3 regions of the Streptomyces sp. NBC_01520 genome follow, and region 3 is predicted to be linked to each of the others. Evidence: riboswitches for the same ligand, from Rfam matches in the RefSeq annotation. Region 3 holds a riboswitch; each other region holds the start of a gene.
The links. Region 3 has a riboswitch for thiamine pyrophosphate ahead of thiO (glycine oxidase ThiO). Riboswitches for the same ligand answer to the same signal wherever they lie in the genome.

Region 1: it holds a riboswitch for thiamine pyrophosphate, as region 3 does, so the genes downstream of both, thiC (phosphomethylpyrimidine synthase ThiC) here and thiO (glycine oxidase ThiO) in region 3, are expected to answer to the same signal.
Region 2: it holds a riboswitch for thiamine pyrophosphate, as region 3 does, so the genes downstream of both, OG524_RS26630 (thiamine ABC transporter substrate binding subunit) here and thiO (glycine oxidase ThiO) in region 3, are expected to answer to the same signal.

The regions. Positions count from the first base shown of each region.
Region 1 is NZ_CP109404.1:4,126,528-4,137,108, forward strand. Features, by position in the region: gene OG524_RS18520 (SsgA family sporulation/cell division regulator) at 32-469, shown strand; gene OG524_RS18525 (YibE/F family protein) at 580-1,935, opposite strand; TPP riboswitch at 2,006-2,139, shown strand; gene thiC (phosphomethylpyrimidine synthase ThiC) at 2,132-3,934, shown strand; gene OG524_RS18535 (DUF805 domain-containing protein) at 4,284-4,640, shown strand; gene OG524_RS18540 (hypothetical protein) at 4,829-5,653, opposite strand; gene OG524_RS18545 (metallophosphoesterase) at 5,835-6,890, opposite strand; gene OG524_RS18550 (LacI family DNA-binding transcriptional regulator) at 7,065-8,177, opposite strand; gene hisC (histidinol-phosphate transaminase) at 8,580-9,659, shown strand; gene OG524_RS18560 (cytochrome ubiquinol oxidase subunit I) at 9,957-10,581, shown strand, end outside.
Region 2 is NZ_CP109404.1:5,813,818-5,824,398, forward strand. Features, by position in the region: gene whiG (RNA polymerase sigma factor WhiG) at 1-671, shown strand, start outside; gene OG524_RS26590 (TetR/AcrR family transcriptional regulator) at 769-1,323, shown strand; partial or broken gene OG524_RS26595 (peptidoglycan DD-metalloendopeptidase family protein) at 1,664-2,137, opposite strand; gene rpsB (30S ribosomal protein S2) at 2,414-3,346, shown strand; gene tsf (translation elongation factor Ts) at 3,448-4,284, shown strand; gene pyrH (UMP kinase) at 4,443-5,219, shown strand; gene frr (ribosome recycling factor) at 5,335-5,892, shown strand; gene OG524_RS26620 (phosphatidate cytidylyltransferase) at 5,892-6,983, shown strand; gene rlmN (23S rRNA (adenine(2503)-C(2))-methyltransferase RlmN) at 7,089-8,195, shown strand; TPP riboswitch at 8,362-8,478, shown strand; gene OG524_RS26630 (thiamine ABC transporter substrate binding subunit) at 8,550-9,635, shown strand; gene OG524_RS26635 (ABC transporter permease) at 9,680-10,581, shown strand, end outside.
Region 3 is NZ_CP109404.1:2,127,776-2,138,356, reverse strand. Features, by position in the region: gene OG524_RS09710 (bacterioferritin-associated ferredoxin) at 79-348, shown strand; gene bfr (bacterioferritin) at 385-864, opposite strand; gene OG524_RS09700 (sulfite oxidase-like oxidoreductase) at 1,021-1,653, shown strand; gene OG524_RS09695 (DUF4396 domain-containing protein) at 1,674-2,156, opposite strand; gene OG524_RS09690 (deoxyribonuclease IV) at 2,234-3,100, opposite strand; gene pknB (Stk1 family PASTA domain-containing Ser/Thr kinase) at 3,106-5,025, opposite strand; gene OG524_RS09680 (thiazole synthase) at 5,150-5,944, opposite strand; gene thiS (sulfur carrier protein ThiS) at 5,947-6,255, opposite strand; gene thiO (glycine oxidase ThiO) at 6,252-7,439, opposite strand; TPP riboswitch at 7,437-7,549, opposite strand; gene OG524_RS09665 (hypothetical protein) at 7,601-7,942, shown strand; gene OG524_RS09660 (NAD(P)/FAD-dependent oxidoreductase) at 7,971-9,203, shown strand; gene OG524_RS09655 (Rv2175c family DNA-binding protein) at 9,310-9,675, shown strand; gene thiE (thiamine phosphate synthase) at 9,775-10,425, shown strand.

The sequences.
Region 1 (10,581 bases), 2.0 Mb from region 3:
TGGCCAGATTCATCTACTGCGGGGTTGAACGATGCGCGAGTCGGTTCAAGCAGAGGTCATGATGAGCTTCCTCGTCTCCGAGGAGCTTTCGTTCCGTATTCCGGTGGAGCTCCGGTACGAGGTGAGCGATCCGTACGCGATCCGGATGACCTTCCACCTGCCCGGTGACGCCCCCGTCACCTGGGCATTCGGCCGTGAGCTGCTGCTCGACGGTCTCAACAGCCCGAGCGGCGACGGTGATGTGCACATCGGTCCGACCGAGCCCGAAGGGCTCTCGGACGTACACATCCGCCTCCAGGTCGGCACGGACCGTGCGCTCTTCCGCGCAGGCACGGCCCCCCTCGTGGCGTTCCTCGACCGGACGGACAAGCTGGTGCCACTGGGACAGGAGCACACGCTGGGTGACTTCGACGGCAGCCTCGAAGAGGCTCTCGGCCGCATCCTCGCCAAGGAGCAGAACGCCGGCTGACGAACGGGGAGCCCTGGCCGAGGGCATGGGATCCTCGGCCGAGCAAGCCCTTCGTCCGGGCGGCGGACCACGGCGAACGGCGATCCGGGATGTGTGTCCGGCGTCCGCTTTCATGCCTTACGGCGTCGGCCCCTCCCGGTCCGCACGGGTGCAGGAGCTCCGGCTTCCGCGCCGAGCCCCGTGCGGTCCGCGGAGACCACCAGGGCCGCGAGCACCGTCGTCACCGGCACCGAGGCGACCAGCCCGATCGATCCGACCAGGGTCCGGACGATCTCCATCGCGACCAGCTCGCTGTTGGCCACCGTCCCGACACTGCTCCGGGCGATCGAGAAGAGCAGCAGCAGGGGCAGCGCCGCGCCCGCGTAGGCGAGGACGAGCGTATTGACGACCGAGGCGATGTGGTCACGGCCGATTCTGATGCCCGCCCGGTAGAGGCCGCGTACGCCCATCGCCGGGTCCGCCTGGTGCAGTTCCCAGACCGCCGACGTCTGGGTGACGGTCACGTCGTCGAGCACACCGAGCGAGCCGATGATGATGCCGGCCAGCAGCAGGCCGCTCATGTCGATCTCCGGATACAGGCCGTGGATCAGACCGGTGTTGTCGTCCGTGTTGCCGCTGAGGCCCGCCCAGCCGGTGAAGAATGAACCCAGCAGCCCGATCAGCAGCAGGGAGATGAGCGTCCCGATGACGGCGACGGACGTGCGGGCGCTCAGCCCGTGGCAGGTGTAGAGCGCGATCAGCATGATGGCGCTGGCCCCGATCACCGCCACCACCAGCGGGTTCGAACCCTGCAGGATCGCCGGCAGGATGAACAGGGTCAGCACGGCGAACGACACCGCCAGCGCGATCAGTGCCATCAGCCCGCGCATCCTGCCCACCACGATCACCGCGAGTGCGAAGAGGCCCGCCAGCAGGGCCATCGGGACCGAGCGGTCCACATCCGTCACCGAGTACTGCAGGTCGCGGGGCGCGTCGGGCGCGTACGCCACGACCACTCCCTGTCCCTCCCGCAGTTGCCTGGGGGCGTCGGGCTGGATGACTTCGACGAACGTACGGCCCTTCTCGTCACCGGTCGTCACCTCGACCGTGGCCTTCTTGCACTCCCCCGACTGCTCGTTGACGGCCTCGCGCCCCGAGGGCGTCGAGGTGTCGCCGGTCGGTGGCACCTGAGCGGCGTTCACGGCCGCACAGTCGACGTCGACGACCTTCACCACCTTGCCGTCCTGGGTCTGCCGGTCGAAACCGACGCCGGTGCGCTCGTGGTCGGGGGTGCCGCCGGGCCAGAACGCCACGAGACCGACGAGGACCGCGGTGGCGAACGGGATCAGCACGGCCGCGATGACCTTGCGCAGGTGCTTGGACACGGGCGCGGCAGGGCCGTGGCTGTGTGAGTGGCCGTGCGCATGACTCTCGGTGCTGCCGGATGCGGGGCCGTGGGGTTCGGGGGCGCTTCGGGGGGACGTCACCCGGCGATCATCCCAACAACGGGGAGGCCCTCTGGCCAGCACGCCAGAAGGGACGCTAGCGTGGGGTCACCTTTGCACACGCGGGAGCTCGGAGCACCGGGCTGAGAGGGCGCTGACCTCCGTACATCCGTACGGGACACGCTGCGCCGACCGACGAACCTGTTACCGGGTAATGCCGGCGTAGGGAGTAGGTCTCATGACCACAGCGGACGCACGTACGCCTGCCTCGAAGCAGAATGCGCAGAACGACCGGATTGCGGCGGACGGCGAGGCCGGGAAGTCCATCGGCTGGCACAAGGGATACGTCCAGGGCTCGCGCCCGGACCTCCGGGTGCCGGTCCGTCAGGTGCACCTGACCAACGGCAAGGACGTGACGCTGTACGACACGTCGGGGCCGTACACCGATCCCACCACCGAGACCGATGTCCGCCGCGGTCTCGCCCCACTGCGGGAGAACTGGATCATCGCGCGCGGGGACACCGAGGAGTACGCGGGCCGGCCCGCGCGTCCCGAGGACGACGGGCTCAAGCACACCTCCCCGCGAGGTGGCCTGCGCAACCTCGACGCGGTCTTCCCCGGCCGCCCCCGGCAGCCTCGCCGCAGCCGCGACGGACAGCCGGTCACGCAGCTCGCGTACGCCCGCCGGGGGGAGATCACCCCGGAGATGGAGTACGTGGCGATCCGGGAGAACATCGGACCGGAGGTCGTGCGTGAGGAGATCGCGGCGGGCCGGGCGGTCCTGCCGGCCAACGTCAACCACCCGGAGATCGAGCCGATGATCATCGGTAAGCGGTTCCTGGTGAAGGTCAACGCGAACATCGGCAACTCCGCGGTCACTTCCTCCATCGAGGAGGAGGTGGACAAGATGACGTGGGCCACCAAGTGGGGTGCCGACACGGTCATGGACCTGTCCACCGGCCGCAACATCCACACCACCCGTGAGTGGGTCCTGCGCAACTCCCCCGTGCCCATCGGCACCGTTCCCCTCTACCAGGCCCTCGAGAAGGTCGACGGCCGGGCGGAGGAACTGACCTGGGAGATCTACAAGGACACCGTCATCGAGCAGGCCGAACAGGGCGTCGACTACATGACGGTGCACGCCGGTGTCCGTCTTCCGTACGTCCCGCTGACCGCCCGTCGCAAGACCGGCATCGTCTCCCGCGGTGGCTCGATCATGGCGGCGTGGTGCCTCGCGCATCACAAGGAGTCGTTCCTCTACGAGCACTTCGAGGAGCTCTGCGAGATTCTCGCGGCCTACGACGTGACGTACTCGCTCGGTGACGGACTGCGCCCCGGGTCCATCGCCGACGCCAACGACGAGGCGCAGTTCGCCGAACTGCGGACGCTCGGCGAGCTCAACTCCGTGGCCAAGCGGTTCGGTGTCCAGACGATGATCGAGGGCCCCGGGCACGTCCCGATGCACAAGATCAAGGAGAACATCGACCTCCAGCAGGAGATCTGCGAGGAGGCGCCGTTCTACACGCTCGGCCCGCTGACCACCGATGTCGCGCCCGCGTACGACCACATCACCTCGGGCATCGGTGCGGCCATGATCGCCTGGTGGGGTACGGCGATGCTCTGCTATGTCACGCCCAAGGAGCACCTGGGGCTGCCCAACCGGGACGACGTGAAGACGGGCGTCATCACCTACAAGATCGCCGCACACGCGGCGGACCTCGCCAAGGGGCACCCCGGGGCGCAGGAGTGGGACGACGCGTTGTCGGACGCCCGGTTCGAGTTCCGCTGGGAGGACCAGTTCAACCTGGCGCTCGACCCGGACACGGCACGGGAGTTCCATGACGAGACGCTGCCTGCCGAGCCGGCGAAGACCGCGCACTTCTGCTCGATGTGCGGCCCCAAGTTCTGCTCGATGAAGATCTCCCACGACATCCGGCGGGAGCACGGGGACGAACAGGCCGACATCGAGGCGGGGATGGCGGAGAAGTCCAAGGAGTTCGCGGCGGCCGGCAACAGGGTCTACCTGCCGATCGCGGACTGAGTCCGGCGCGTCCGTCAGGCGTCCGCCGGGCGGGGTGCGCGTGGGTGTGTTCAACGGTGCTGTCCTGGGCAACATGCCCCGGGGACAGCGCCGTTGGGCTGTTCATCGAGCTGTACGCATAAATCCCGGATCGCGTTGTCAATGGCCTATTTGAGGCGTTAGACCCTGTCCTGCCTTGGTTTCAGGCGGTGTTCGGAGACGGTAAGGACACGGAAGTGCGGCAGGTAGATGTACGTTTCGCCGGGCGTCTTCCTGCGCTTGACCGGCTCCTTATCCGTGCCTTACCTTCCGCTGTGCTTGGCCGAAAAGGTGTGCGTCCCGAACGGGGGCGCCAGGGGAGGGAATCGCAGTGAACTGGTACCTGGCCGTACTCAAGAACTACGCGGGCTTCAGCGGGCGTGCGCGCCGCAAGGAGTACTGGATGTTCCTGCTCTTCAACGCGATCGTGGCCGTGGTCCTGGCTGGGCTCGGCGTCGCCATCGAGAGCCAGATCCCGTACGGCATCTACATCCTCGCCACCCTGGTCCCCTCGCTCGCCGTCATCGTGCGCCGCCTGCACGACACGGGTCGCTCCGGCTGGTGGTTCCTGATCGCCTTCGTCCCGCTCGTCGGCGGCATCATCCTTCTCGTCTTCATGTGCCTCGAGGGTGCGCAGGAGCCGAACGAGTACGGCGCCAACCCCAAGCTGGCTCCGCAGGGAGTCTGACGGGACGCTCCGACAGGGTCGGAGCACCGCACGCCGACGGCAGAGGCCGGGCGCAGCTGCGAGCTGCCCCGGCCTCTGCCGTCGGCGGTGGTACGGGCCGACGCAGGATGCCGGAAGGGCGGACAGACCGGCCGGCCGTGACCGTTCCGGACCCGGATCGGGCACCGGCTCCGACCCGACCGGCCGGATCACTCCGGCCGGTGCTCGGGGCCGCCGAAGTCCGGACTGGTGAAGTCGGGGCTGGTGAAGGTGGGACGCGGCCCCGCCGAGGGGCCGTCCTGCGGCCCGGAGAAGTCCGGACTGCTGTAGCCGATCTTCGGGATGCGGTTCGGTGAACGGTGCGGGGTCCGTGCGGCGGGCCCCGCGGTCGGGTCGGCCAGGGCGTCCCGCAGGAAGGGCAGGATGCCGCGCTCCAGCAGGGCGTGGCGCCAGGCCTCCCTGGCCCGTGCCACGTCCTCGGGCAGCTCGCCCTCCTCGTCCGGTGCCGACAGGGCCGTGGCACCGTTGCGCAGCGCGGTGACGAGGAGTCCTGTCGCGGCGACCAGAATGGCCGCGGCGGCGGCGGCCGCGAAGAACCAACCGGCGGCGACCATGGTGCCGGCGAAGGCCAGGGCGGGGCTGAAGGCCTTCAGGAGATAGCCGACGAGCAGGAATATCAGGGCCGCGGTCCCCGCGAGGACGGGAGCCAGCGCGGTGATCACCGCGAGGGTGCCCGCGCCCGTCCGGTCGGCCTCGTCCGTGCCGGGCCGGAGGACGGACTCGGGGTCCGTCGGGTCCGACGGTCTGCGCAGTTCGCCGCGGACCTTCACGTAGTACTCGTACTCGGTGGCGGCGGCCGCGGTGATCAGGGCCGTGGCGTTCAGCGCCATGGTCCGCAGCTGTTCCGTGTTGAGCCGGTCCCCGACCCCGTCCAGATCCGGGCGTTCGTGAGCGTGACGCAGCGCGTCGGCGAGGATCCGCTCGTATTCGGGGCGGTCCTCGGCCAGCAGGTGCGGAGCGCTTTTCATCTGCATCCCCCGATGCTCCGTAGGGCCTGATCGACCGCGTGGGCCGGGCGATCGGGCGGAAACGGAGGAGAGCCTGCTACTGATACGCCGATGGTAGAGCGCCTACCGCACGGGGTGACAGGGGGTTTCCGGAAATAGGCCCAGCAAACGGCGTTGTCAGGTCGCGATGCGTCTTCCCCGGCATTCGTCAGTCATGCAGGGGAAGTTCGACGACCAACAGCTTTCCGGCCATGGTCACTCCGCCGTCCATCGCGATGGCCAGCCCGTCCGCGTACACGTGCGGACCGTCCACCGCGGGGCGGGCGCTGTCCTCGCCCTCCTCCGATCCGACCTCGCCGAGAAGATACGGAATGGGGCTGTGACCATGGACGACGCGCCGGCCACCGTACGTCGACATGAGTTCGCGCACGGCGTCGGCACCGCCCTCGTCACGGAAGGCGAACCGCTTGGTGAGCTTACGGAAGAGGTCCCAGCACTCGTCGGCGTCGTTCCGCGTGAGAATGGCGTGCACCGTGTCGTTGACGTCCTCGATGGTGGACCCGTAGTCAAGGTACGCCGTGGTGTCGGAGTGCATCAGCAGATGCCCGTCCTCCTCCACCACCGCGTCCAGCCGGGCCATCCACTGGAGGTGGACGTCCTGGAGCCGCTCCATGTCGGTCTTCTGGCCGCCGTTGAGCAGCCAGGCGGCCTGGAAGGTGGCGGTTCCCGCGCCGGAGTTCACCGGGGTGTCGCCGAACCTCTTCGCGCCGATGAGCAGCAGCTCGTGGTTGCCCATCAGGGCCTTGCAGTACCCGCCGGCCGCGGCCGCCTCCGCGGAGAGCCGCATGACGAGGTCGATGACACCGATGCCGTCCGGACCGCGATCGGTGAAGTCGCCGAGGAACCACAGCCTGGTGTTGCCGGCGGCCCAGCGGCCGTCGGCGTCCACGAGACCCTGCTCGCCGAGCGCCGCCAGGAGCTCGTCCAGATAGCCGTGCACGTCTCCGACGACGTACAGCGGCCCGCGCTCACCGTCGGCGACCGGCCGCGGCTCCGGCACGGTCCGCACCTGAACGGTGTCCCCGCGGTTGATCACCGGAAGATCGCGCGCGGTCGGCGTGTACCCCTCCGGGGGCTCGTCGCCCACGGAGGCGCTGCCGGGATGCGGCAGGGGCGACAACGGCGCCTGCGCATACGGCGGTACGCGGAAGTCGCGCAACGTCGCTGTCCGCACTACGGGTCCCTGACCGGCCCCCTGAGTCATCGACCCCTCCACCACCGTCGCGCAGCCGTACACCTGACGGGCCGTGCCTGGTAGAGGTGGTCCGCGGTGTCGTGCGCCCATCATAGGAATGCGGATCGTGCTGTGTGACGCACCAGGGGTGGTGAATCCGGGCGCACACATGGTTCACCAACCGTTTGATCCGGATTAATCCGATCAGTCCCCTGCGGGTGAGCGTGGTGCGCTGACCGTGGTGCGGGGCGGACGCCGTTGCGAGGAGGTCCGGACGATGAGTTCCGTCGGTATCACCTGCTCCACCGGACCGTCGTGCTCGACCCCTTCGATGGCGTCGATGAGAAGCTGGACGACCGCCGTGCCGATCCTGCGCGGTTTGAGCGAGAGCGTCGTGATGGGCGGCTCGGTCGACGCGTACACGGTGGACTCGCTGCAGCAGACCAGCAGCAGGTCCTCGGGGACCCGCAGGCCGTAGCGGCGGGCCGCGGCCAGGAGGTCGGTCCCGTTGGGGTCGAAGAGCCCGTAGACGGCGTCAGGGCGGTCCGGGCGGGCGAGGAGGCGGTCGGCGGCGACCGCGCCCGCGCAGGGGTCGTGGGCCGGGTAGGACTCGTAGACCGGATCCTGGCCGACCCGCTCGCACCAGTGGAGGTAGGCGGTGGTGGAGAGACGGGTGTACGTGTCGGTGGTGGTGCCGGTCAGCAGCCCGATACGGCGGGCTCCCGCGGCGGCGAGATGGTCGAGGAGGTCGAGTACGGCCGCCCGGTGGTCGTTGTCGACCCAGGCGGTGACGGGCAGGGTCCCGGCCGGGCGGCCGTCGGACACCACCGGCAGGCCCTGCCGGACGAGTTCGGTGACCACGGGGTCCTGGTCGGAGGGGTCGATGACGACCGTGCCGTCGAGTGCGACGTTCGACCAGACGTCGTGGCGTGAGGTGGCGGGCAGGATGACGAGGGCGTAGCCGCGGGCGAGCGCCGCCGAGGTGGCGGCTCTCGCCATCTCCGCGAAGTACGCGAATTCGGTGAAGGTGAAAGGTTCGTCCCCGTACGTGGTCACGGTCAGGCCGATGAGCCCCGATTTGCCGGTACGGAGGGTTCGGGCCGCGGCGGACGGGCGATAGCCCAGCCGCTCGGCGACCTCGCGGACATGGCGGCGGGTGGCATCCGGGAGCCTGCCCTTGCCGTTGAGCGCGTCGGAGACAGTCGTGATGGAGACTCCGGCCGCTGCGGCAACATCCCGAATGCCGGCCCGTCCCGGCCGGCCGCTGCGCCGGGGTGTCTCTGTCCGGCTCACCTGGTGCTTCCCTGCTGCTGTCATGGCGAGCCGATAGTAGGGCTCCGGTGGGGGGTGGGGACGGGCGCATATGCACCCATTGAGAGGCACGTTTCTGCATGATCACTAAAGGCTAAATGCCTTGCAAATCAAGGGCGTTGGTGGCCTGGACGCCGATGTGTCATGCATCGGCGCGCATGAACCTGCTAAATGGTTCATGTCTCGAAGAGGTCTCAACTCACCTTTTCGGGGGATGCGCGCCACGGAGTGAGCCACCGGCGCGCGACAGGACGGGCAGCGCTCCCCCTCCGGAGGCCGGGCCGGGCCCACCGTGCGACCGGCGCTTCGCCGCATGGAGGACGATTTCGGCACCGGGCCATTCGCAGGGGCGCCCAATCCTCATAAGGTGAGCAGTATTGATGTGCGGATGGTCGAGGAGGACCTGCGGTGAGCGAGACGAGCCCCAAGCTGCGCGCCGAGCTGGACGGCGTCCCTGCCTATGTGCCGGGGAAGCCGGCGTCGGCCGAAGGGCCGGTTGCCTTCAAGCTGTCCTCCAACGAGAACCCGTACCCCCCGCTGCCGGGGGTGATGGAGTCGGCACTCGCCGCGGCCGCCCACTTCAACCGGTACCCGGACATGGCGTGCACCGGCCTGATGAACGAGCTGGCCGACCGATTCGGGGTGCCCCTCGCGCATCTCGCCACCGGCACCGGTTCGGTCGGCGTCGCGCAGCAGCTGCTGCAGGCCACCTCGGGGCCGGGTGACGAGGTCATCTACGCCTGGCGCTCCTTCGAGGCGTACCCGATCATCACGCAGGTCAGCGGAGCCACGTCGGTCAAGGTGCCGCTGACCGACGGTGATGTGCACGACCTCGACGCGATGGCGGACGCGATCACCGACCGCACGCGCCTGATCTTCGTCTGCAACCCGAACAACCCGACGGGCACCGTGGTGCGCCGGGCGGAGCTGGAGCGCTTCCTGGACCGGGTGCCCAAGGACGTGCTGGTGGTGCTCGACGAGGCGTACAAGGAGTTCGTCCGGGACGCGGATGTGCCGGACGGCATCGAGATCTACCGGGACCGGCCCAATGTGGCGGTGCTCCGGACCTTCTCCAAGGCGTACGGCCTGGCGGGCCTCCGGGTCGGCTTCGCTGTGGCGCACGAGCCGGTGGCCGCGGCGCTGCGCAAGACTGCCGTCCCCTTCGGGGTCAGCCAGGTCGCGCAGGACGCCGCAGTCGCCTCGCTGCGGGCCGAGGACGAACTGCTGGGGCGGGTCGGCGCGCTGGTGGGCGAGCGCACCCGGGTGTACGAGGGGCTGGTGCGGCAGGGCTGGACCGTTCCCGAGTCCCAGGCCAACTTCGTCTGGCTGCGGCTCGGCGACCGTACGCTCGATTTCGCCGGGGTGTGCGAGCGGGCGGGTGTGGTGGTCCGGCCGTTCGCCGGTGAGGGTGTGCGGGTCACGGTCGGGGAGGCCGAGGCCAACGACCTGTTCCTGAAGGTGGCGGAGGCGTACCGCGAGGAGCTGTAGGACGCATGCGCGCGGCCTCCGGCCCGCCCGTGCCATGGACGGCCCCGTACCTCGGACGACGAGGTGCGGGGCCGTCGTGCCGCCCGCTTCCGTCGCCGCGCGGTGCCGTCCGGTTTCGGGTGGCTCGGTCGGGGTCGGCCGGAAACCACCCCCCGCTCGAACGCCTCGGATCTGTGTGCGCCATAATTGCTTGTGAATGTGAACGCGTTCACAAGCGGGGCCGTTTCCTCCCGTGATCAACGGGAATGGATGGGGCGAGCTGCGGCTGTGATCACGGCGACGCAAGGAGAAATGGGCGTGAATCTAGCGCTGGCACCAGAGACTCTGGCTCGATGGCAGTTCGGCATCACCACCGTCTACCACTTCCTGTTCGTCCCACTGACGATCTCTCTCGCCGCGCTCACAGCCGGCCTGCAGACCGCCTGGGTGCGCACGGACAACGAGAAGTACCTCAGGGCCACGAAGTTCTGGGGCAAGCTCTTCCTGATCAACATCGCCATGGGCGTGGTCACCGGCATCGTCCAGGAGTTCCAGTTCGGCATGAACTGGTCCGACTACTCGCGGTTCGTCGGTGACGTCTTCGGCGCCCCGCTCGCCTTCGAGGCACTGATCGCGTTCTTCTTCGAGTCCACGTTCATCGGGCTGTGGATCTTCGGCTGGGACAAGCTGCCGAAGAAGATCCATCTCGCCTGTATCTGGATGGTCTCCATCGGAACCATCCTCTCCGCGTTCTTCATCCTGGCCGCCAACTCCTGGATGCAGCACCCGGTCGGCTACCGCATCAACGAGGAACGCGGCCGTGCCGAGCTCACGGACTTCTGGCAGGTGCTCACCCAGAACACCGCGCTCGCCCAGTTCTTCCACACCGTCACGGCGGCGTTCCTGGTCGGCGGCGCCTTCATGGTCGGCATCTCCGCCTTCC
Region 2 (10,581 bases), 3.7 Mb from region 3:
TCAAGTACGTGGCGGGCCGGGTGAGTGTGGGCCTGCCGTCCAACGTGGAGCAGGCGGACTTCGTCTCCTCGGGGGTCTTCGGGCTGATCGACGCCATCGAGAAGTTCGACATCGAGCGCGCCATCAAGTTCGAGACCTACGCGATCACCAGGATCCGCGGCGCGATGATCGACGAACTGCGGGCACTGGACTGGATCCCGAGGTCCGTGCGGCAGAAGGCGCGCAACGTCGAACGCGCCTACGCCACGCTGGAGGCCCAGCTGCGGCGTACGCCGTCCGAGGCCGAGGTCGCCGCGGAGATGGGCATCGCGCTGGAGGAACTGCACGCTGTTTTCAGCCAGTTGTCACTCGCCAACGTGGTGGCGCTGGAGGAACTGCTGCACGTCGGCGGTGAGAGCGGCGACCGGCTGAGCCTGATGGACACCCTCGAGGACACCGCCGCCGACAACCCGGTCGAGGTCGCCGAGGACCGCGAGCTGAGACGGCTGCTCGCCCGCGCCATCAACACCCTCCCGGAACGGGAGAAGACCGTGGTCACCCTCTACTACTACGAGGGACTCACCCTCGCCGAGATCGGCAACGTCCTCGGGGTCACCGAGAGCCGTGTCAGCCAGATCCACACGAAGTCGGTGCTGCAGCTCCGCGCGAAACTGGCCGACGCCGGACGCTGAGCCCGGGCGGCTTCGGCCACCCGATCGCGGACACGCACCTCCCGCCGGACACCTGCCGCCGTAGAGTGGAGGCGTGCCCAGGATTCGAGCGGCCTCCGTGGCCGAGCACCGGACCATGCAGCGCGGCGCCCTCCTGGACGCCGCGCGCTCCCTGCTGTCCGAGGGCGGTACGGAGGCGCTGACCTTCCCCGCTCTCGCCGAGCGCACGGGCCTCGCCAGGTCCTCCGTCTACGAGTACTTCCGCTCCCGCGCGGCCGTGGTCGAGGAGCTCTGCGCCGTCGACTTCCCCGTCTGGGCGGCCGAGGTCGAGAGCGCGATGGGCCGGGCCGACAGCCCCGAGGAGAAGATCGAGGCGTATGTGCGCCGACAGCTCGGTCTGGTCGGGGACCGGCGGCACCGGGCCGTCGTCGCGATCTCGGCGAGCGAGCTGGACGCGGGCGCGCGGGAGAAGATCCGGGCCGCGCACGGCGGACTGATCGCCATGATCGTCGAGGCCCTGGGCGATCTGGGCCACACCGAGCCGAGGCTCGCCGCGATGCTGTTGCAGGGCTCCGTGGACGCGGCGGTTCGCCGCATCGAGCTGGGTGCGGAGGAGCCGGGCCTCGTCGCCGACGCCGCCGTGGCCATGGTCCTGCGCGGCGTACGGGGCTGAGCCGGCCCGTACCCCACGCTGCCGTCGCCAGGAGCAGCACCGCGAGCGGCCCGTATCCCGCCGACGCGTGCGCCAGCGGCCCGTACCCCGCCGGTGAGTGCGCCAGCGGCCCGTACCCCGCCGGTGAGTGCGCCCGCCTTCCGTAGCCCGCCGTGCCATGCCTGCTCATGCCGGGACCGGCCGTGCGCCGGGCTGGGGCGGTCCCCGGCAGCGGTACGCCGAACACCGGCAGCAGCCGGGACGGCCCCCTGTGCAGCAGTGACGGCGGGAGCAGTGACAGCGGATCCAGATAGACGTCGCCGCGCCGCAGCCCCCAGTGCAGACAGCCGGACGCGCAGTGGGACGGCCCCGGCCCCGTCATCCCCACCGCCTGCCCCGCGACCACCTCGTCGCCCTTCCCGACCCGCGCCAGGACCGGCTCGTACGTGAAGCGCAGCGCGGGCTCGCCGCTCCCGGCCACCTCGACGGAGAGCACCCCGCGCCCCGCCACCTGCCCCGCGAAAACGACCCGGCCCGGGGCCGCGGCCCGCACCGGTGTACCCGGCGGGGCGGCGAGGTCGACGCCGCGATGGCCCGGCCCGTACGGACCGGCGGGCGGCTCCCACCCCCGTACGACGAGGGGCCGCCCGGCGAGCGGCCAGGCCCGGTCGTCGACCGGTGCGGGCATCCGTGGTGCGGCCGCCGCCCCGGTGCGGAACCCTCCCGACAGCACCACGAGCAGTGCCGTCAGCACGGTCAGCAGGGCCGTCGCGACCCGCCGCGCGGGCGGGCCGGCGCAGGGCATGCGCGGGATGGCTCCAGGTGTGGGGTGCATGACGGAACGATCTCCCGGCCGCCCGTTCCGCGGGGATCATGGTCCGGATCTGTGGACAGCCGACCCGTTGTGGACATCGCCGTCACCCGGCACCCGACGGGTCCCGTACACTTCTTCTGGCGATCCGGGTCACCGGGTCGACTTCGCACGCCCCGCCACCTCCCTCTCTGTGGAGGTGGCCGCGCTCCTCGGTCCCTCGTGGCACGGCGCGTCGGGGCGTCAGGCGCGACAGCAATCCTGCGGTCGCGATAACCGAGTACCTCAAGGAGTACGGCCATGGCCGTCGTCACGATGCGGGAGCTGCTGGAAAGCGGCGTCCACTTCGGTCACCAGACCCGTCGCTGGAACCCGAAGATGAAGCGCTTCATCTTCACCGAGCGCAACGGCATCTACATCATCGACCTGCTCCAGTCGCTGTCGTACATCGACCGCGCCTACGAGTTCGTCAAGGAGACCGTCGCCCACGGCGGCTCCATCATGTTCGTGGGTACGAAGAAGCAGGCGCAGGAGGCCATCGCCGAGCAGGCGACGCGCGTCGGCATGCCGTACGTCAACCAGCGTTGGCTCGGTGGCATGCTCACCAACTTCTCCACCGTCTACAAGCGCCTTCAGCGTCTGAAGGAGCTCGAGCTCATCGACTTCGAGGACGTGGCCGCCTCCGGCCTCACCAAGAAGGAGCTCCTGGTCCTCTCCCGCGAGAAGGCCAAGCTGGAGAAGACCCTCGGTGGTATCCGCGAGATGCAGAAGGTGCCGAGCGCCGTCTGGATCGTCGACACCAAGAAGGAGCACATCGCCGTCGGTGAGGCGCGCAAGCTCCACATCCCGGTCGTCGCGATCCTCGACACCAACTGCGACCCCGACGAGGTCGACTACAAGATTCCGGGCAACGACGACGCGATCCGCTCCGTCACCCTGCTCACCCGCGTGATCGCCGACGCCGTCGCCGAGGGCCTCATCGCCCGTTCCGGTGCCGCCACCGGTGACTCGAAGCCGGGCGAGAAGGCCGCCGGCGAGCCGCTCGCCGAGTGGGAGCGCGACCTGCTCGAGGGCGAGAAGAAGGACGACGCCGAGGTTCAGTCCTCCGCCGAGACCGAGAAGGCCGCCGACGCCGAGCCGGCCGCCGCCGCTGCCGAGCAGGACGAGGCCCCGGCTGCCGAGGCCCCCGCCGCCGAGACCGAGGCTCCGGCCGCGGACGGCGAGCAGGCCTGACACCCGTCAGTCACGGCTGAAGACGGCGGGGGCCGGTGCGCAGGCACCGCCCCCGCCGTTCACCCGTAGATCTTTCAGACTTCGAGAGAGAAAACAGACTCATGGCGAACTACACCGCCGCTGACGTCAAGAAGCTCCGCGAGCTCACCGGCGCCGGCATGATGGACTGCAAGAAGGCGCTCGACGAGGCCGACGGCAACGTCGACGGCGCCGTCGAGGCGCTCCGTATCAAGGGCCAGAAGGGCGTCGCCAAGCGCGAAGGCCGTTCTGCCGAGAACGGTGCCGTCGTCTCCCTCATCTCCGAGGACAAGACGTCCGGCGTCCTGCTCGAGCTGAAGTGCGAGACGGACTTCGTCGCCAAGGGCGAGAAGTTCCAGACCGTCGCCAACACGCTCGCCGCGCACGTTGCCGCGACCTCCCCGGCCGACATCGAGGCGCTGCTCGCCTCGGAGATCGAGGCCGGCAAGACCGTCCAGGCGTACGTGGACGAGGCCAACGCCAACCTCGGCGAGAAGATCGTCCTGGACCGCTTCGCGCAGTTCACCGGCGGTTTCGTGGCTGCGTACATGCACCGCACGATGCCCGACCTCCCGCCGCAGGTCGGCGTCCTCGTCCAGCTGGACAAGGAGAACGCCGAGGTCGCCAAGGACGTCGCGCAGCACATCGCCGCCTTCGCGCCGAAGTACCTCAACCGCGACGAGGTCCCGGCCGAGACGGTCGAGAACGAGCGTCGTGTCGCCGAGGCCACCTCGCGTGAGGAGGGCAAGCCCGAGGCCGCCCTCCCGAAGATCGTCGAGGGTCGCGTCAACGGCTTCTTCAAGGACGTCGTCGTCCTGGAGCAGGCGTTCGCCAAGGACAACAAGAAGTCGGTCCAGAAGGTCCTGGACGAGGCCGGCGTCAGCCTGACGCGCTTCGCGCGCATCAAGGTCGGCATCTGAGTCCGTCCGCGAACAACGGTGGACCCCGATAGGGTCTGGTGCAGTCGTCGGCCGCACCCATGCCGGACGACCGCAGAACTGACGAGGAGGCCATTGCCGCTGAGGGACAACAGACCCACGGCAATGGCCTTCTTCGTATGTGCACGAGGAGAATCTCCATGAACAAGGGCGCGGACGCCACACAGGGTGACCACAAGCGCGACGACGGCAAGATTTCCGGACGCTTCATGCTGAAGCTGTCCGGCGAGGCCTTCGCCGGCGGCGGGGGTCTCGGTGTCGACCCCGATGTCGTGCACGCCATCGCCCGCGAGATCGCCGCGGTCGTACGAGACGGCGCGGAGATCGCGATCGTCATCGGCGGCGGCAACTTCTTCCGTGGCGCCGAGCTCCAGCAGCGCGGCATGGACCGGGCGCGGTCCGACTACATGGGCATGCTCGGCACGGTCATGAACTGCCTGGCGCTGCAGGACTTCCTGGAGAAGGAAGGCATCGACTCGCGCGTCCAGACCGCCATCACCATGGGCCAGGTCGCGGAGCCCTACATCCCGCTCCGTGCCGTACGGCACATGGAGAAGGGGCGTGTCGTGATCTTCGGTGCCGGTATGGGGATGCCGTACTTCTCCACCGACACGACGGCCGCCCAGCGCGCCCTGGAGATCGACGCCGAGGCGCTCCTGATGGGCAAGAACGGGGTGGACGGGGTCTACGACTCCGACCCGAGGACCAACCCCGGCGCGGTGAAGTTCGACGCACTGGAGTACGGCGAGGTCATCGCCCGCGACCTCAAGGTCGCCGACGCCACCGCGATCACGCTCTGCCGCGACAACCAGCTCCCGATCCTCGTCTTCGAGCTGACCGCGGAGGGCAATATCGCCCGTGCGGTCAAGGGTGAGAAGATCGGCACGCTCGTGAGCGACCGGAGCACCCGGGCCTGACGGCCCAAAGGATGGACAACGGCCTGCCGGTCGGACACCGTGCAGGTGAGGACGCGACGCAGGATCCGCAGGGCCCGACGATGCCGGGTCCACCCAAGACACGCAGGAGCACGTGGTGATCGAAGAAATCCTCCTCGAGGCCGAGGAGAAGATGGAGAAGACCGTCGTGGTCGCCAAAGAGGACTTTGCGGCGATCCGTACCGGCCGTGCGCACCCGGCGATGTTCAACAAGATCGTCGCCGACTACTACGGCGCGCTGACCCCGATCAACCAGCTGGCCTCGTTCTCGGTTCCCGAGCCGCGGATGGCCGTGGTGACTCCGTTCGACAAGACCGCGCTGCGCAACATCGAGCAGGCGATCCGTGACTCCGACCTCGGCGTCAACCCGAGCAACGACGGCAACATCATCCGAGTGACGTTCCCGGAGCTCACCCAGGACCGCCGCAAGGAGTACATCAAGGTCGCCAGGACCAAGGCCGAGGACTCCAAGATCTCGATCCGGGCGATCCGCCGCAAGGCCAAGGAGACGCTCGACAAGCTCGTCAAGGACAAGGAGTCCGGCGAGGACGAGGTCCGTCGCGCGGAGAAGGAGCTCGACGACACCACCGCGAAGTACGTCGCACAGGTGGACGAGCTGCTCAAGCACAAGGAAGCCGAGCTGCTCGAGGTCTGATGAACGACTCTTCCTGGGGCGCCCCGCAGGGAGCCGGTTACTGGGGTGCGCCCGAGATGGGGGCCGCTTCGGCGGGTCCTGCCTACGATGTGCACGGCGCCCAGCAGACTCGGCCCATGCCCATCGTGCCGGACGTTCCCGACGCAGGTAGAGACGCTGACGACCGTGACGACCGGAACGGGGACGCCGTCGCGCGTGTCAGCGGCCCCCTGTTCCGTGACGAGAAGCCGCAGGAGCCCATGTCCACCCCGTTGCCGTCACCCCCGCCGCAGAAGAAGCGCGCGGGGCGTGATCTGCGTGCCGCGATAGGGGTCGGCCTCGGGCTCGGCGCGCTCGTCGCCGGGTCGCTCTTCATCGTCAAGGCCGTCTTCGTCGGTGTCGTCGTGCTCGCGGTGGTGGTGGGGCTCTGGGAACTCACCTCCCGTCTCAAGGAACGCAAGGGGATCAACGCCCCTCTCGTGCCGCTCGCCGTCGGTGGCGCCGCCATGGTGGTCGCCGGCTACGTGCGGGGCGCGGAGGGTGCGTGGGTGGCCATGGCGCTCACGGCGCTCGCGGTCCTCGTCTGGCGGATGACGGAGCCTCCGGAGGGATACCTCAAGGACGTCACGGCCGGTGTCTTCGCCGTGTTCTACGTGCCGTTCCTGGCGACGTTCGTCAGCATGATGCTCACCGCGGACGACGGTTCGTGGCGGGTGCTGACCTTCCTGTTGCTCACGGTGGTCGCCGACACCGGCGCGTACGCCGTCGGCTGGCGCTTCGGCACGCACAAGCTGGCACCTCGGATCAGTCCCGGGAAGACCCGCGAGGGCCTGTTCGGTGCGATCGGCTTCGCGATGGCCGCCGGCGCGCTCTGCATGCAGTTCCTGATCGACGACGGCAGCTGGTGGCAGGGGCTCCTGCTGGGTCTCGCCGTCGCGGCCAGCGCCACGCTCGGCGACCTGGGCGAGTCCATGATCAAGCGGGACCTCGGCATCAAGGACATGGGCACGCTCCTGCCGGGCCACGGCGGCATCATGGACCGGCTCGACTCGCTGCTGCCGACCGCGCCGGTCGTCTGGCTGCTGCTGGTGCTGTTCGTCGGATCCAGCTGATCAGGCTCCGTATGCATGCCGCCTGACCTGCGGTTTTTCGGTTGAGGGTCCGTTGTCCACAGGGCGGCGGGCCCTTACTCGTATGTCTGCGACACTGGAAGAACCATGCCTAAGCCCGGAGAACTCCAGTTTGTCGCGCCCCGCGGAGCCAAGCAGCCGCCGCGGCACCTCGCCGACCTCACCCCCGACGAGCGCAAGGAAGCAGTCGCCGCGACCGGCGAGAAGCCCTTCCGCGCCAAGCAGCTGTCGCAGCACTACTTCGCGCGGTACGCGCACGACCCGGCCGAGTGGAGCAACATCCCGGCCGGGTCGCGGGAGAAGCTCGCCGAGGCGCTGTTCCCGGACCTGATGTCCGTGGTGCGCCACATCAGCTGCGACGACGACACCACCCGTAAGACGCTCTGGAAGCTGCACGACGGGACGCTCGTCGAGTCCGTCCTCATGCGCTATCCGGACCGGGTGACTATGTGCATCTCGTCGCAGGCAGGGTGCGGGATGAACTGCCCGTTCTGCGCGACCGGGCAGGCCGGCCTCGACCGCAATCTGTCGACCGCCGAGATCGTGCACCAGATCGTGGACGGGATGCGGGCGCTGCGCGACGGCGAGGTTCCGGGCGGACCCGCGCGGCTGTCCAACATCGTCTTCATGGGCATGGGCGAGCCCCTGGCCAACTACAAGCGGGTGGTCGGGGCGATCCGACGGCTGACGGACCCGGAGCCGGACGGCCTCGGACTCTCGCAGCGCGGGATCACCGTCTCCACGGTGGGCCTGGTGCCGGCCATGCTGCGTTTCGCCGACGAGGGCTTCAAGTGCCGCCTCGCCGTCTCGCTGCACGCCCCCGACGACGAGCTGCGTGACACCCTCGTCCCCGTGAACACCCGCTGGAACGTCCGGGAGGTCCTGGACGCGGCGTGGGAGTACGCGGACAAGTCCGGCCGGCGCATCTCCATCGAGTACGCGCTGATCCGGGACATCAACGACCAGGCGTGGCGGGGTGACCGGCTGGGACGGCTGCTCAAGGGCAAGCGGGTCCACGTCAACCTGATCCCGCTGAATCCGACGCCCGGGTCGAAGTGGACCGCTTCACGGCCCGAGGACGAGAAGGCGTTCGTCGACGCGATCGCCGCCCACGGCGTGCCGGTCACGGTCCGGGACACCCGGGGCCAGGAGATCGACGGAGCCTGCGGACAGCTCGCCGCCTCCGAGCGCTGAGACCCGGTACGGCCCGGCGAGCCCGGGCCGTACCGGTCAGGCGGAGCCCGGTCGGCCGGGCCGCCAAAGAGCGGTGCGTCTCGCCGGTACGCCTGACGCGTCGCACCGATACGGCCGGTTCACCAGCCGGAATCGGCCGGTGTAGCCTGGTCCGAAAATCAACTTCATATTCCGACAGGGGAGCGCCACAGCGCTGAGAGTGCGGCACCGAGGACAGGTCGGCCGCAGACCCTCTGAACCTCGCCCGGGTCATTCCGGGTAGGAAGTTCGGACAGTACTCAAGCTGTTGCGCCCTGCCCGCTCACGGAGCGGTCGGGGCCGCGTCTCTTCCTGGTCATCTCCAGGAGGAATCACATGAACACCACCACGAAGTACGCCGCGACGGCGCTCGCCGCCGCGCTCGGCGTCACCGTGCTCGCCGGCTGTGGCGGCACCGACGACGCCTCGGGCTCCGAGGGCTCCAAGACCGTCACCCTGGTCAGCCACGACTCCTTCAACGCCTCGGACGCCGTCCTGAAGGCGTTCACGAAAGAGACCGGTTACGAGGTCAAGGTGCTGAAGAGCGGTGACGCCGGTGCCGCGCTCAACCAGGAGATCCTGACCAAGGGCTCCCCGCGCGGCGACGTGTTCTTCGGCGTCGACAACACGCTGCTCTCCCGCGCCCTGGACAACGGTCTGTTCACGCCGTACGAGGCGAAGGGCCTCGACCGGGTCGCGGCGGACACCCAGCTCGACACCGCCGAGCACCGCGTCACGCCCGTCGACACCGGTGACATCTGCGTCAACTACGACAAGAAGTACTTCGCGGACAAGAAGCTCGACCCGCCGCAGTCCTTCGACGACCTGCTGAAGCCCGCGTACAAGAACCTCCTCGTCACCGAGAACGCCGCGACCTCCTCGCCCGGCCTCGGCTTCCTCCTCGGCACGGTCGCCACCTACGGCGAGACCGGCTACCAGGACTACTGGAAGAAGCTGAAGAGCAACGGGGTCAAGGTCGTAGACGGCTGGGAGCAGGCGTACAACGAGGAGTTCTCCGGCTCCGCGGGCGGCAAGAAGACCAAGGCCGACCGGCCGCTCGTCGTCTCCTACGCCTCCAGCCCGCCCGTCGAGGTGCTGTACGCCGAGCCGCAGCCCACCGAGGCACCCACCGGGGTCGCCACCGGCACCTGCTTCCGCCAGATCGAATTCGCGGGCCTGCTGGACGGTGCGAAGAACGAGGCCGGAGGCAAGGCGCTGCTGGACTTCCTGATCGGCAAGCAGTTCCAGGAGGACATGCCGCTGAACATGTTCGTGAACCCGGTCGCGAAGGACGCGAAGCTGCCGGAGCTCTTCACGAAGTTCGGTGAGACCGTCGACAAGCCGACGACGGTGGCCCCGGAGAAGATCGCCAAGAACCGTGAGCAGTGGGTCCAGTCATGGTCCTCGCTCGTCGTGAAGTAGTCACGCGTCCCGCGCGCGGGGGGAACGCGGCGCGGCTCGGCCTGATGGCCCTGCCCGTCGCGTTCTTCGCGCTGTTCTTCGCCTACCCCGTCGTCGCGATCGTCGGCCGGGGGCTGAAGGCGGACGGCGTCTGGCAGTTCGGCCGGATCGGCGAGGTGCTGAGCCGGCCGGACATCGCCGACGTCCTCTGGTTCACCACCTGGCAGGCGCTCGCGTCGACCGGGCTCACCCTGCTGATCGCGCTTCCGGGCGCCTACGTCTTCGCCCGGTTCGACTTCCCGGGCAAGAACCTGCTGCGCGCCGTCGTGACCGTGCCGTTCGTCCTGCCGACCGTCGTCGTGGGCACGGCGTTCCTCGCGGTGCTGGGGCGCGGCGGATTCCTCGACGAACTGTGGGGCGTCCGGCTCGACACCACGGTCTGGGCGATCCTCCTCGCCCACGTGTTCTTCAACTACGCGGTCGTCGTACGGACCGTGGGCGGCCTGTGGTCGCAGCTCGACCCCCGCCAGGAGGAGGCCGCCCGGGTACTCGGCGCCGGACGTCTCGCCGCCTGGCGGCGGGTGACCCTGCCCGCGCTGGCGCCGGCCGTGGGCGCCGCCGCCCTGATGGTCTTCCTCTTCACGTTCACCTCCTTCGGAGTCGTCCAGATCCTCGGCGGTCCCGCGTACTCCACGCTGGAGGTGGAGATCTACCGGCAGACCGCGCAGCTGCTCGACCTGCCGACGGCCGCCGTGCTGACCCTGGTGCAGTTCGCCGCGGTCGGCGGGATCCTCGCCGTACATGCCTGGACCGTACGGCGCAGGGAGACGGCGCTGAAGCTGGTCGACCCGGCGCAGACCGCCCGCCCGCCGCGCGGATTCGGGCAGCGGGCGCTGCTCGGCGGGGTGCTGCTGACGATCCTGCTGCTGATCGTGGTGCCGCTCGGCGTGCTGGTGGAACGCTCCCT
Region 3 (10,581 bases):
TGACGGGTAAGGTTAGGTTAGCCTCACCGAGAAGTCGGGGACGGCGCCGCGATCGACCCCGCCCGGGAGGTGAACCGCATGTACGTCTGCTCCTGCTTCGGCATCACCGAGCAGCAGGTCAAGCAGCATGCGGACGACGGCGCGTGCACGCCCCGCCAGATCGCCTCCGCGTGCAAGGCCGGCACGGACTGCGGCGGCTGCGTCCGCCGGATCCAGGCGCTCCTCGGCCGTGGCGACTGCCCGCGCCGTGAGCTCCTGGAAGGCCGTACGGAGCCGACGGGCGCCCCGTCCGGTGCGCCCGCCCTCTTCGGTACCACGCCGGACGTACGGCTCTCCGACGCCGCCTGAGCGACCCGCCGGTCCGGGACGGCGGCCCCGGCCGGATCAGCTCTCCGGCTGCTCGATCAGTTGCGCGATGTAGAGCGGCTCCCCGAGCTTCTCCACCAGCTCCAGCTGGGTGTCGAGGTAGTCGATGTGGTGCTCCTCGTCCTCCAGGATGGATTCGAAGATGTTCGCCGACGTGATGTCGCCCTTGCCGCGCATCACCTCGATGCCCCGCTTGAGACGGTCGATCGCCTCCACCTCGACCTGACGGTCGGCCTGGAACATCTCGGTGACCGTCTGGCCGACCCGCACATGGAAGAGCCGCTGGTAGTTGGGCAGCCCGTCCAGGAAGAGAATCCGGTCGGTGAGGATCTCGGCGTGCTTCATCTCGTCGAACGACTCGGCCCGGGTGTACTTGGCGAGCTTCGTCCAGCCGAAGTTGTCCTGCATCTTCGCGTGCAGGAAGTACTGGTTGATGGCAGTCAATTCGGCGGTCAGCTGTTCGTTCAGGAACTCGAGGACCTCGGGGTCGCCCTGCATCGCAGAGGCTCCTTCCAACCGGTGAACTGGGCATGTTTGCGCCGCATCCTCGCATCGCGCCCGGCGGCCGTCCAGTAAGTGCACGCTTAGTATGAGTTGCCCGAATCGGCTCTCCCCTGGTCATGACCACCCCTGCCTGTCTGTCACCATGGAGGCATGGGTCAGCCGGAAAGCCGGGAACGCGGCACAGCAGAGCAGTCCGGGCTACCGCCGGGGCAGCGACTGCAGCGTGGCTGGCCGGTCACCCATTACGGGCCGGTGCCCAAGTTCAAGCCCGACCGCTGGGAGTTCCGGGTCTTCGGGGCCACGGCCGACGGCGAGAAGCACTGCTGGAATCATCAGGAATTCTCGGCACTGCCGTTCTCGTCCGTTGTCGCCGACCTCCACTGCGTGACGAAATTCAGCATGCTCGGAGCCGAATGGGGCGGAATCCAGGCCCGCGCGATCGTGGAACTGGCACCGCCCGCGCCCCATGTCACCCATGTGATGGTCTGGGCCGAATACGGATTCAGCTCGAATCTGCGACTGGCCGACTTCACCTCGGACGGGACGCTCTTCGCCACACACAAGGACGGTGAACTCCTCACCGCGGAACACGGATTCCCGCTGCGGCTCGTCGTCCCGCACCTGTACGCCTGGAAGGGCCCGAAATGGGTCCGTGGCATCGAGTACATGACGGCCGACCGCCGTGGCTTCTGGGAGGAGCGCGGCTACCACAACATCGGCGACCCGTGGAGTGAGCAGCGCTACTCCTACCAGGAAGAGCCCGGGGACGGCCCCGAGCTCTGATCCCGGAGTGCCGGACCGCCTCAGTGGTGGTACGCGTGCACCACGGCGTGGCCCTTGCCGCGGCCGATCATCCACTTGTTGACCGGTGTCGTGACGACGAACGCGGCAACCAGTGCGATGGCCAGCACCGCCCAGAACTTCACGTCCGACAGATGGGCGTCCATCGCCCCCGGCCACAGGGCGATCACCCCGTTGTCGATCAGTTCCATCACGGCGATGGACAGGGTGTCGGCGGCCAGGGCCACCCGGACGGCCGTGCGGAGACCGACCCCGGAGCCCAGGATTCCGCGCAGCGTCAGCGCGTAACCGAAGAAGAACGCCAGGACGATCGCGAGCACCATCGTCTGTGTGTTGCCCCAGCCGAGCGCGGTGCCGATCACCATGCCCAGGACCTCGCCGATCGCACAGCCGGTGAGGCAGTGCAGGGTGGCCCGGGCGGCCATGGCCCAGCTCGCGGCGCCGCCCGCGTGGTCGTGCCTGCCGTGGTGCGAGTCGTGCTGCATGAATACCCCCAGGGCCGGATCGCGAGGTTCCTGACATCCATACGAACCGTATACCCCCCTAGGGTATTCCCTCGGGGTTACCGAAGGGCGGCGCCGCCCCGGAGCTCCTTCAGGCGCGCCACGTCCGCCGCGTGCCCCTCCTTGCCGCCGGGCGTCTCGATGATCAGCGGCACCCCGTCGGTCGCGGGATGCGCGAACAGCTCACGGAACGGCTCGGCGCCGATGTGACCGGCGCCGATGTTCTCGTGCCGGTCCTTGTGGGCCCCCACCACGTCCTTGGAGTCGTTGGCGTGGATCAGCTTCAGCCGGCCCTCGCCGACCGTCTCCACCAGCAGGTCCAGGGTCTGCCGCATGCCGGCCGGACCCGTCAGGTCGTGACCGGCCGCGTAGATGTGGCAGGTGTCCAGGCAGACGCCCAGCTTGGGATGGGAGTCCAGGGCCTCGAAGTACGGGCCGAAGTCCCAGGTCCGCGAACAGAGCGAGAAGCCCTGTCCGGCGGTCGACTCCAGCAGCAGGAAGGGGTCGTCGTCATGGGTCAGCTCGTCCAGCAGCGGCCTCATGTGCGCGCGCACCTGCGCGAGGGCCTCGGCCCTCGGCCGGCCGCCGGTCGCCGACCCGGTGTGCACCACCACCCCCAGGGCGCCGATCGCCCTGGCCCGGCGCAGCGAGTGCCGCAGCGACTCGACGGACCTCTCCACGGTCGCCTCGGTGTGCGAGCCGAAATTGATCAGGTACGGGGCGTGGACGTACGCCGGGATCTCCGCAGCCGCGCACTCCGCGCGGAACAGGTCGTCCTGCGCCGGATTGCCGGTCGGGGTCGCCCAGCCGCGCGGATTGGCGACGAAGACCTGCACGGCCTCCGCCGCGAGCTCCCGCGCGTAGTCGAGGCCGACCTTGGCGAGTCCGCCGGCCACCGGGACGTGCCCGCCTACAGGATTGCGCATGTGTTCTAGAGACCCTTGGTTCTGATCGTGATCGTGGAGCCCTCGGCGGCCTTCCGGCCGCCCTCGACCGACTGGCTCGCGATCGTGTCGCTGAAGGAGAGGAACGGCCGGTCAACCTCGACCTCGAAGCCCGCCTCCTCCAGTGCGTCGCGGGCCGCGTCGACGTCCTGCCCGGTCACATCGGGGACGTCGAGCATCCTCGGCCCCTTGGAGACCGTGAGCTCGACGGTGTCGCCCTCGGCCGCCTCCTGGCCGCTGCCGGGCGTCTGCTCGGCGACATCGCCCGCGACCTGGGGCGAATTGACCCGGCCGGGCAGCACCTCGGCCTTGAGACCCGCCTCGTCCAGCGCGGCCGTGGCGTCCTCGACGTTGAGCCCCGTGACGTCGGGGACGTCGACCGGGCTGCCCTTGCTGACGACCAGCGCGACCGCGGATCCGGCATGCCGCTCGGCGCCGACGGCGGGATCCGTACGGATCACGTCCCCCCGCACGACCTCCTCGTCGAACTCCCGGGTCACCATGCCCTGCTCCAGGCCCGCCTGCTTCAGCTCACGCCGGGCGTCGGGGACGGAGAGGCCCTCGATGTCGGGCACCTTCACGATCTCCGGACCGCGCGACACCACCAGCTTCACCGCGTCGTTGCCCCGGATCCGCTCGCCCGAGCCGGGAGCGCTGCTGATCACCGTGCCGCGCTTCACCGTGTCGCTGTAGGCGCGCTCGACGCCCTTGAGGTCGAGACCCGCGTCCGAGAGGCGCCCCTCCGCCGCCTTCTGGGTCTGGCCCAGGAGGGACGGGACGTGGGTGAACTGCCCCGCGTTGATGTACCAGACACCCGCGCCGACCCCGAGCACCAGCAGGAGACCGACCAGCGCGGCAATCAGCCCGCGCCGGGGAACCGCCGCGAAGCGTCCGGGCCCACCGCGCCGCGACTCCGGCGGCAGGGGCGGCATCTCCAGCCGGCTCGTGTGGTGCGCGGTGCCCTGACCGGCAGGGATCACCCGCGGGATCACGCTCGTACGGTCCTCGGCGGCGTCATGCGTCTCCGCGCGGGCCTGCGGGGGCACCGCGTCCAGCTGCTCCTCGGTGAGGGCCGCCCGCACCTCGCGCGACCTGGCCAGCAGGGCCACCGCGTCCTCGGGCCGGACCTCGGGGCCGCGGGCCGTGGCGACCGCCACCAGGGCGTCCAGTCCGGCCGCCAGGCCGGGAACGGCACCGGACGGGGCCGGCACGTCCTCGTTGAGGTGCTGGTAGATGACCTGGGCGGCGGTGCCGCCGGTGTGCGGCTTGCCACCCGTCAGCATCTCGTACAGCACGACACCGCAGGCGTACACGTCGGAACGGGTGTCGGCCGTGCCGTGCTCGATCTGCTCGGGGGCGAGGTACGACACCGTCCCCAGCAGCGAACCCGTGGTGTCCGTGACGGTGCCCACCGCCCGGACCAGACCGAAGTCGGCGACCTTCACCCGGCCGTCGTCCCCGATCAGGACGTTCTCCGGCTTCATGTCGCGGTGCACGAAACCCGCCCGGTGCGCGGCGCCGAGCGCGGCCAGGACCGGCTCCAGGATGTCCAGCGCGGCCCGGGGCTGCAGGGCCCCGCGCTCGCGCAGTACGTCGCGCAGCGTGCACCCAGCGACGTACTCCATCGCCAGGTAGACGTACGCCCCCTGGGCGCCCTGGTCGAAGACCGCCACCACGTTGGGGTGCGCGAGCCGGGCCACGGACTTGGCCTCACGGATGAAGCGCTCGACGAACGCCGCGTCCGTCGCCAGCGCGGGGTGCATGACCTTGAGGGCGAGCACCCGGTCCAGCCGGGTGTCCAGGGCCCGGTAGACCGTGGCCATACCGCCGACGGCGATGCGCGCATCGATGCGGTAGCGGCCGTCGAGCAGCTGCCCGACGAGGGGGTCCTGGAGGGTCGTATCCACGGGTCGAGTCTACGAGCCGCCACGGACACGGCGGACGGCCCCGGGTGCCCCGGGGCCGTTCTGGAGCCGAGCCGTGACAGGGACATGCGTGAGTCGTGACGGGGCGGTCACCCGGACACGGAGGTCAGAAGGCCGGGCGCTCCGGATCCAGCACCGCCCGGCCCCCCGCCGGCGAGGACGCCTCGGCGAAGTGGCGCCGCGGGATCCGGCCCGCCCGGTACGCCAGGCGCCCGCCTTCCACCGCGTGCCGCATCGCCGCGGCCATCAGCTCCGGTTCCTGGGCCCGGGTCACCGCCGAGGCGAGCATCACGGCGTCGCAGCCCAGCTCCATCGCCAGCGCCGCGTCCGAGGCCGTCCCGGCACCGGCGTCCAGGATCACCGGAACCCCGGCCTGCTCGACGATCAGCTGGAAGTTGTGCGGGTTGCGGATGCCCAGCCCGGAACCGATGGGAGAGCCGAGCGGCATGACCGCCGCGCACCCCACGTCCTGGAGCTTCCGGGCCAGGACCGGGTCGTCGTTGGTGTACGGCAGGACGGTGAACCCGTCGTCCACCAGGACCTCGGCGGCGTCCAGCAGCTCGATCGGGTCGGGCAGCAGGGTCCGCTCGTCGGCCACGACCTCCAGCTTGATCCAGTCGGTGCCCAGCGCCTCCCGGGCGAGCCGGGCGGTCAGCACGGCCTCGCCCGCGGTGAAACAGCCCGCGGTGTTCGGCAGGACGCGGACGGAGAGCCGTTCCAGGACGGAGAGCACCGAGCCCCGCACGGTCGGGTCGAGCCGGCGCATCGCCACGGTGGTCAGCTCGGTGCCCGACGCGATCAGGGAGCGCTCCAGCACGTCGAGGCTCGGCGCCCCGCCCGTTCCCATGATCAGCCGGGAGGAGAAGACGGTGGAGCCGAGGGTGAAGAGGTCGTCGGACACGGTCAGCCTCCCTGGACAGCGGTGAGGACCTCGACACGGTCGCCGTCGGCGAGCACGGTGGCGGACCACCGGCCGCGCGGGACGACGGCCTCGTTGACCGCCGCCGCGACCCCCGAGTGCGCGGCGGTCAGGGTCGCGACCAAGGCGTCCAGCGAGGTCCCGGCGGGCACGTCGCGGCGCTCCCCGTTGACGGAGACGGACACCGAATCGGAAACCGGCACGGACACCGAATCGGGATCCGGCACGGACACGGGAACGGGCAGCGGCTCGGGCGCCGTGGCGGGTGCCGCGGTGGGCACGGGCTCTGTCATGCGGGCTGCTCCTGGGGCGCGGGGGAGAGGGCTTCGCAGGACGGGCCGAAGCGGTCGGGCGTGAAGGGGCGGGCCACCTCGGGCAGTTCGCCGGTGGTCAGTACCTGGGCCATCACATCGCCGGTGACGGGTGTCAGTAGCACCCCGTTGCGGTGGTGGCCGGTGGCGAGGTGCAGGCCGGGCAGCGCGGTCGGGCCCAGCAGCGGGGCGTTGTCCGGCGACGCGGGGCGCAGTCCGGCCCGGGTCTCCGTCAACGGCAGTTCGGTGATGCCTGGCACCAACTCGTGGGCGTCACGCAGGAGTTCGTAGACCCCGCCCGCGGTGACCGTGGTGTCCCAGCCCATTTCCTCACTGGTGGCGCCCACGACCAGCTCGCCGTCGGCGCGGGGCACGAGGTAGACATGGCTGCCGCGCACCACGGCCCGCACGGTCCGGCTGAGGAAGGGGGCGTACGTGGGCGGCACGGTCAGCCGCAGCACCTGCCCCTTGACCGGGCGGACCGGTGGTGCGACCGCCTCGGGCAGTCCTTCGAGCCGGCCGCTCAGGCTGCCGCCGGCCAGCACGACCTGGCCGGCGGACACCTCCGAGCCGTCGGCCAGGACGAGGCCCGTCGCCCGGCCGCCCGTGACGGAGAGCCGCCGTGCCCAGGCCCGGTGGAAGACCACCCCGGCCCGCTCGCACGCGGTGACCAGGGCCGAGGCCAGCCGCCGGGGATCCACCTGGTGGTCGCCGTCGACCCGCAGCCCGCCGCGTACCCCCGGGGCGAGCATCGGTTCCAGGCGGCGGCACTCGCGTCCGCTGAGCCACTCGGACTCCAGCCCCGAACGCTGCTGCAGGGCGTGCAGCTCCCGCAGATGGGCGCGGTCGTCGGAGTCCAGGGCGACCGCCAGCGTGCCGCAGGCGCGGAAGCCGGTTTCCCGGCCTGCCGCTTCCTCCAGCTCGGCCACGAACGCCGGATAGCGCGCGGCGGAGGCGACGTTGAGACCGAGCAGCATCTGCTCGCCGTAGTGCAGTTCGGTGACGGCGGCCAGCATCCCGGCCGCGACCCCGGCGGCCCCGCCGCCGGGCTCGGGGTCCACCACCGCCGTGGACAGACCATGCTGGGCCGACCGCCACGCGGTGACCAGACCGATGATCCCGCCCCCGACGACCAGGACGTCGGAGGTGTTCCCGCAGATGCGCATGGGCGTCCAGCCCCTCCCTTCGCCGGCATGACCCGGATCAGGTTCGTACGGTCGGAGGCCGGTCAGCCTCCCTCTCAGCCCGGTGCGTCCGGGCTCCCGCGAGTGCCTTACGGTGGCCAGCCTAGACCCCGCCGCCCACGGCCAGTAAGGGAGCAGCCACCGTGGCCCGTTCACTCGACGGACTCGTCCTCGCACCGGTCGCCGACCAGGCCCCCGGCCAGGTCGGCACCCGCACCCGCTTCACGTACCACGAGCGGGAGGGGCGGATCTGGGCCGAGTACGCGGGCGGTGACGTCGTCCGCGGCCACCTCGTCGGCACCCGGGACGCGGACACGCTGGACTTCCGGTACGTCCAGCTGAAGCGGGACGGGACGACCTCCGGCGGGCACTGCGTCTCGGTCGTCACGGAGCTTCCCGACGGCAGGGTGCGGCTGGACGAGCGCTGGGAGTGGGAGTCCCAGGAGGGCAGCGGGACGAGCGTGGTGGAGGAGCTCCCGGCCTGACGGCGTGTCAGGTGATTAGGGTGGGCGGGTGAGCGAGCAGACGCGGGACCGGACAGCGGGGGAGCGGCCACGCCGTGTCGTGATCGTCGGCGCGGGCATGGCCGGCGTACAGACGGCCGTGGCCCTGCGGGAACAGGGCTTCACGGGTCCCGTCACCCTGATCGGCGCCGAGCCGCACCAACCGTACGACCGGCCGCCGCTGTCCAAGGCCGTCCTGCTCGGCAGCGCGGAGGACTCCGCCTTCGACGTCGACTTCGAGGCGCTGGACATCACGCTGCGCCTGGGCCTCGGCGTGACCGGCCTGCGCGCCGCCGCGCACGAGCTGGACACCCCGGACGGGCCCGTCCCGTACGACGTCCTGGTCCTCGCCACGGGGGCCGAACCCGTCGTCCTGCCCGGCTCGGAGGGCGTCCCGGGCGTCCATCTGCTGCGCACCCTGGACGACGCCGAACGGCTGCGGCCCGTACTGGAGAGACAGCACGACATCGTGGTCGTCGGAGCCGGCTGGATCGGTGCCGAGTTCACCACCGCGGCCCGCGCGGCCGGCTGCGCGGTCACCGTCGTCGAAGCCGCCGGGCGTCCCCTCGCGGGCACCCTGCCCGCCGAGGTCGCCGCCCCGATGGCCGCCTGGTACGCCGGGAGCGGAGCCGAACTCCTCACCGGCGCCCGGGTCGCCCGCGTCGAACCGGGCGCCGTCCACCTGACGGACGGCCGGGTGCTCCCCGCCGGTGCGGTGGTCGTGGGCATCGGTGCCCGGCCGGCCACCGGCTGGCTGGCCGGCTCCGGCATCGCACGGGGCCCGGACGGCTCGGTCACCGCCGACGGGTACCTGCGCACCTCGCTGCCCGACGTGTACGCCGTGGGCGACTGCGCGTCCTTCCCCTCCGCCCGCTACGGCGAGCGGCTGCTCGTCCACCACTGGGACAACGCCCTCCAGGGGCCCCGGACGGTCGCCGCCGCCGTGGCCGACGGCCGGCCGCGGGCGTACGACCCGGTGCCCTACTTCTGGTCCGAGCAGTTCGACCGCTTCGTGCAGTACGCCGGCCACCACCGGGGTGCCGACACGCTGCTGTGGCGGGGCGACCCCGCCGAGGCGTCCTGGACGGTCTGCTGGCTGCGGGAGGGCGTCCTGGTCGCGGTGCTGGCCGTCGGCAGACCGCGCGACCTCGCCCAGGGGCGCAGACTCGTCGAGGCCGGGGCGCGGATCGATCCGGAACGAGCCGCCGACCCCTCCGTGCCGCTGAAGTCGGCGACGCTCTAGGAACCTGCTCCGTGCCGCCGGAACCGGCGACGCTCCGGGACGCGGCGTGCCCCCGTACGGTCGGCCCGGCTACCGGCTGTCGGTCCGGGATGGCACGCTTGTCCCTGTGACCGAGATTGACGCAAAGATCGATGCTCTCGTCCCCGCATGGCTCCACCTTCCCGACATCGCGGAAATGCTCGATGTCGAGGTGACGCGTGTACGCCAGCTGGTCAAGGAGGGCCAGCTGATCGCCGTACGACGTGGTGAGAACCGCGCGCTCCAGGTGCCTGCCGCCTTCATCGACGGCGACAAGGTGGTCAAGGGTCTCGCAGGGACCCTGACGCTCCTGAGGGACGACGGCTACAAGGACGAAGAGATGCTGGAATGGCTCTTCACCTCCGACCCCAGCCTGCCCGGAACACCCGCGCAGGCCCTGAGTGAGAATCGCGGTACGGAGGTGAAGCGCCGGGCCCAGGCGCTCGCCGTCTGACCGTACGACCGTGAGCGGGGTGCGGGCCGTGAAGGACACGGCCCGCACCCCGCTGTCACGGCTCCACCGACCACCGATGTACCGACGGGGGAACACCACATGTCCACGCCTCGCGCGCAGCTCTCCGACGCCCGGCTCTACCTGTGCACGGACGCCCGGAAGCGGCAGGGCGACCTGCCCGACTTCCTCGACGCCGTGCTCACCTCCGGCGTGGACATCGTCCAGCTGCGCGACAAGGGGATGGAGGCCGCGGAGGAACTCGACCACCTCGCGGTGTTCGCAGACGCCTGCAAGCGCCACGGCAAGCTCCTCGCGGTGAACGACCGGGCCGACGTCGCCCACGCCATCGGCTCCGACGTCCTGCACCTCGGGCAGGGCGATCTGCCGGTGCCCGCCGCCCGCGCCGTCCTCGGCGGCGACGTGATCGTCGGCCGCTCCACCCACGCCGAGTCCGAGGTCGACGCCGCCGTCGCCGAGACCGGCGTCGACTACTTCTGCACGGGCCCCTGCTGGCCCACCCCGACCAAGCCCGGCCGGCACGCCCCGGGCCTCGGCCTCGTGCGCTACGCCGCCTCGCTCGGACAGCCGCGTCCGTGGTTCGCCATCGGCGGGATCGACGCGGGCAACCTGGACGAGGTGCTGGACGCCGGAGCGCGCCGGGTCGTCGTCGTACGGGCGATCACGGAGGTGGACGACCCGGCCGGAGCCGCCGCGGCGCTCGCCGCACGCGTCCGGGCCCGGTCCGTCTGAGCCGGAGCCGGCTTCCCGGACCCGTGGACAGCCCCGTGAACCGCGCCGCGGGCCGCACCGTACGGCCCTCTGTCCGAAGGGTGGACAACAATCATCTGATTCCGGTCAAATCGCACCGTCCGGTTGGGGTACCGCCGAGCCCTGGTTAACCTCGCG